One region of the Levilactobacillus sp. LN180102 genome, then DNA from elsewhere that is predicted to be linked to it. Evidence: predicted binding sites of a transcription regulator. Region 1 holds the regulator's gene; the other holds the start of a gene.
The links. The regulator HrcA, encoded in region 1, represses chaperone genes, less so after heat shock. The targets are predictions, from matches to a motif close to TTAGCACTCNNNNNNNNNGAGTGCTAA.
Positions count from the first base shown of each region.

Region 2: a site for HrcA is predicted at 697-723, ahead of ACP4IT_RS02285 (Hsp20/alpha crystallin family protein). Genes of this name have one in related genera too.

Region 1 is NZ_JBNIIX010000011.1:28,282-30,695, forward strand. Features, by position in the region: gene hrcA (heat-inducible transcriptional repressor HrcA) at 244-1,281, shown strand; gene grpE (nucleotide exchange factor GrpE) at 1,302-1,886, shown strand; gene dnaK (molecular chaperone DnaK) at 1,926-2,414, shown strand, end outside.
Region 2 is NZ_JBNIIX010000002.1:215,050-217,463, reverse strand. Features, by position in the region: gene ACP4IT_RS02290 (hypothetical protein) at 176-532, shown strand; gene ACP4IT_RS02285 (Hsp20/alpha crystallin family protein) at 801-1,226, shown strand; gene yjeM (glutamate/gamma-aminobutyrate family transporter YjeM) at 1,440-2,414, shown strand, end outside.

The sequences.
Region 1 (2,414 bases):
GGGTCTGGGACAAAAGTCTCAGGCCCTTTTGCGTTTTTAAATAGCTGGTGGTGAACCAGCTAAGCGCCTTTTGTCCTACGCGCATTTGTTGTTGAATAACGGTTTTAACGAAAAAATTAGCACTTAATTACGTTGATTGCTAAAAATTCTGTTAGATTTCTTGACTTCAAAACGCGGTTTTGCTACATTATATATGTGTCTTAGCACTTGTGTTGTTTGAGTGCTAAAAAAGGGGTGATTGTGATGCTTTCAGATAGACAGATGATGATTCTGCGAGCGGTTGTCCGCGACTTTACGAACACGGGAGTGCCAGTTGGGTCAAAGGCATTAGCTAAGCAGTTACCCATCCACGTAAGCTCAGCAACGATTCGCAACGAGATGGCGGCCCTAGAAGAGCAAGGCCTCATAAAAAAGACCCACTCGTCTTCCGGACGGATTCCGTCGGTTGAGGGGTATCGCTATTACGTTGATCATTTAGTTAAGCCAGATCCTTTGCGACCCAACGATATTGATGTGATTCAGTCATCGTTAGGCGGCGATTTTCATAAAATTGATGAGATCATTTCGCAGTCCGCGACAATCCTGTCGAACTTGACGAGCTATACGGCGTTCACGTTGAAGCCGGAGCTAAAGGATAGCCGTTTGAGTGGTTTTCGGTTAGTGCCATTGGGCAAGCGGCAAGTGATGGCTATCTTGGTTACCGATAGTGGTGATGTTGAGAACCAGACATTTGACGTGAGCGAAGCGGTATCGGGTGATCAGCTTGAAGCCGTTGTACGTTTAATCAATGACCAGTTGGTCGGATTGACGTTACCGGAAGTCTTACAAAAGCTGCGAACGGATATCCCGATGAAAATTACTAACTATATGCAAAGCCCCGCTGGTTTTCTCGATATTTTCGGGGATGTCTTGACCCGGGCCGCGCAAGAGCGATTTTATGTTGGTGGTCGACTGAATTTATTGAATTTCTCGCAGGATAGTGACGTTGATTCACTAAAATCGTTGTATTCACTGATCGACAAGACCGATGATATTGCAAACGTGTTGGGTCAACCAAGTGATAATATTTCCGTACAGATTGGTAACGAGATGACGAATGATGCGCTACGCAATTTCAGTTTGATTACCGCCACCTATGACGTTGATCAACATGGTAAGGGCATGATTGCCATTCTCGGGCCAACGCGAATGCCATATTCGCGGATGTTGGGAATTGTTGGTGCGTTTCGTGAAGAACTCGCGAAAAAATTACTGGATTATTACCGGTACTATGACGAGTAAAGAAAGGGAGGGTTTTTATCGTGGCTGAAGAACAACAACCATCCACAGATGATGAAACTGCGGCAAAGTCCGCCACAACAAAGCAAGCGTCACCTAAAGCTGAGACAGATCAATCGGCAACTCAGCCGGTTGAAGACCAGCCAACCGCAACGCCTGAAGAAGTCGCTGCTTTAGAGAAAAAGGCAGCTGACTTTGAGGATAAGTACCTGCGGGCGGAAGCAGAGGTTCAAAATATGCAAGCACGCTTCCAAAAGGAACAGGCGACGTTGATCAAGTATGATGGTCAGCAACTGGCTAAGGACGTGCTTCCCGTCATTGATAATTTGGAACGGGCGTTAGCTGTTGAGGCGAGCGATGACGTTGCCGCACAGATCAAGAAGGGGGTTCAGATGACTTATGATCATCTGGAAGATGCCCTGAAGCGTAACCATGTGACGGAAATTGCGGCGTTAGGTCAGACCTTTGATCCAACGTTACATCAAGCCGTTCAATCCGTTCCAGCAGAGGATGGTCAGACTGCTGAAACAGTGGTGAATGTCTTACAAAAAGGCTATCAGCTAAAGGATCGGGTTTTACGGCCAGCCATGGTGGTTGTCGCACAATAACTTATTCAAACCAAAAACTAAAAAAAGAGGGAATTTTTGATGGCAAGTAACAAGATTATCGGAATTGACTTAGGAACGACTAACTCAGCCGTTGCCGTTCTTGAAGGTAGTACCCCAAAGATTATTGCAAATAAGGAAGGCGCTCGGACGACGCCATCCGTTGTCGCTTTTAAAGACGGCGAAACACAAGTTGGTGAAGTTGCTAAGCGGCAAGCTATTACCAACCCGAACACGATTTCATCCATCAAGAGTCACATGGGTGAAGCTGGCTACAAGGTGAGTGTTGATGGCAAGGATTACACGCCACAACAAGTATCAGCCATGATCTTACAACACTTGAAGGCATTTGCTGAAGATTATATTGGGGATACGGTTGAAAAGGCCGTTATCACGGTACCCGCTTACTTTAACGATGCGCAACGTCAAGCAACTAAAGATGCTGGTAAAATTGCCGGTTTAAGCGTTGAACGGATCATCAACGAACCAACGGCTGCTGCTTTGGCTTATGGCCTGGACAAGCAAGACAAG
Region 2 (2,414 bases), on a different contig from region 1:
ACTATTATACCGCGTTTCCCCACCCGTTTATAGGGGGTGAATTGAAGCAAATTCTACCCTTTCTTAAGCAGTACCGCAACCGAACACGAAAAAAAGTCACGAAAAGGGGAGAATACTTAACGTTTCTGGTAAAAAGGACTAAACTAAAGACAGTAATTCAAAGGAGATTTTGATTATGGCAGATACACCAGAGGAACAAGCAACACCCGTTGAAATTCCCGCAGCAGACGTGGAAAAAGCGGCAAAGTTGGTTTTGGACCCGGGGTATGTGACGAAGAAAGATCTACCAAAAATGGCAGATTTAGCATGGGCGACCGCTCTATCTGATGCTGTGATGAAGCATTTCTTAAACGACGATGACGACCACGATCCTTACGTCTACTTCGAGCAATTTGATTTTGACGGTGGCGACATTGATTCCATTATCTTTAATATGGATGTTATCAAGACCCGTGAAGAAGCCTTACATGATTTGGCAGATGCATTGGGTGAAAAGATTGTGCACCATGAGGTTGATCAAACCACTTACTAAAATAAATTTGGAACCGGCGATAACGTAACTTGTTATCGCTAGTTTTTTTGATTTAAAATAGTTTGATATTTATTGACCTTTATAACAAAATAATTGACGATTTGGTGACTGCCTATTATGATAATGGCTGTAATCGTTGGTATTGCAATGAATTAAAGGAAAAATTAGCACTCTAAATTGATGAGTGCTAATTACTTGCATTTATGACCAATACTGACTATTATAAATAATGTAATCAAGATAAATCAGTTGAAAGGGGTTATTGATTATGGCTAATGATGTAATGAACCGGAACTATGATTTCTTTGATCCAATGAATTTCTTTAATGAAGTCGGCAATTTGGGGCGCGACATGTTTAGTGGTGATAGCTCCATGAAGACGGATGTAGTTGAGCATGATAAGGATTACGTGGTCACCGCGGAACTTCCTGGGTTTAAGAAGGATGATATCCACGTGGATTACCATGATGAAACTTTGCGGATTTCTGGTAAGACGGAAGTTAACCAATCGGCTAAGGATGACGATGGTCGGATTTTGCGGCAAGAACGTCGGAGTCAAAATGTTGCCCGTTCCTTCTACCTACCAGGTATTGATTTGAAGAACGTGAAGGCGACCTACGCCGATGGTATCCTGACCTTAACGTTGCCAAAGCAAACTGAAGTTGATGGCAATCACGAGATTAGCATCGATTAATTAAAACCAAACAGTCTACTGTGAAGAGTCCGGGGCAAAAGCCCTGGACTTTTGTGTTTTCTGCGGATTCTTTTATTATGAGAAAATTGACAAAGATCACACGGAAATTTTAGCCGGTTATCAGGAAATTACCACGAGATTAACCGTTGACTTGCTTAGAATTATACATAAACATGTATAAACCCGAAACCGGGTATGAGTGAGGAGAAAATAATGACTGATAATCATAATAAAATCACATTGATGGCGTTAGTCATGATGATTTTTACCACCGTTTTTGGTTTTGCCAATAGTACGGTGGCCTTTTACTTGATGGGCTATTCGTCTATCTTATTTTACTTAGTTGCGGCGGTGTTGTTCTTTATTCCGTTTGCACTGATGATGGCGGAATATGGTGCGGCAATTAAGTCCGACGAGGGAAGTGGGATGTATCAATGGCTGGAGGTGAGTGTCAGCCCACGCTTTGCTTTTATTGGCACCTTTATGTGGTTTGCCTCCTATATTATCTGGTTGGTCTCGACATCCGCCAAGGTGTGGATTCCATTTACCACGCTGTTCTTTGGTAGCGATCAGACGGGAAATTTTGGGTTTGCTAGACTAAACGCGACGCAGGTGATCGGGCTCTTATCTTGTTTGTGGATGATTTTGGTCACAGTAGTCTCCATTAAGGGGGTTAAGGGGATTGTGCGGGTCACCAGTCTGGGGGGCTTAGCGGTTATGAGTCTCAATGCCATTTTGCTGGTCATTTCGGGGATTGCTCTGGCGTTGCGTCATGGAGAAATGGCGCAGCCGCTCCACCACTTTTTAACATCGCCGAACCCGAGCTACCAACAACCCTTAGGCGTTATGAGCTTTGCAGTTTTCGCGATCTTTGCCTACGGTGGTCTGGAAGTATTGGGGGGCATGGTTGATAAAACCCATAATCCAGAAAAGACATTTCCGCGGGGCATTATTATCTCAGCGGTGGTCATCACCTTGGGGTATGCGATTGGAATTTTGTGTTGGGGGATTAGCACCAATTGGCAAACCGTCTTGGCGAAATCAACCACCAATATGGGGAATATTAGTTATGTAATGATGCGTAATTTAGGTGATGTTTTGGGTCAGTCATTAGGGCTCAGTGCGGCTACCAGTAACACCATTGGGTTGTGGTTTGCGCGCTACACCGGGTTAGGGATGTTCTTAGCT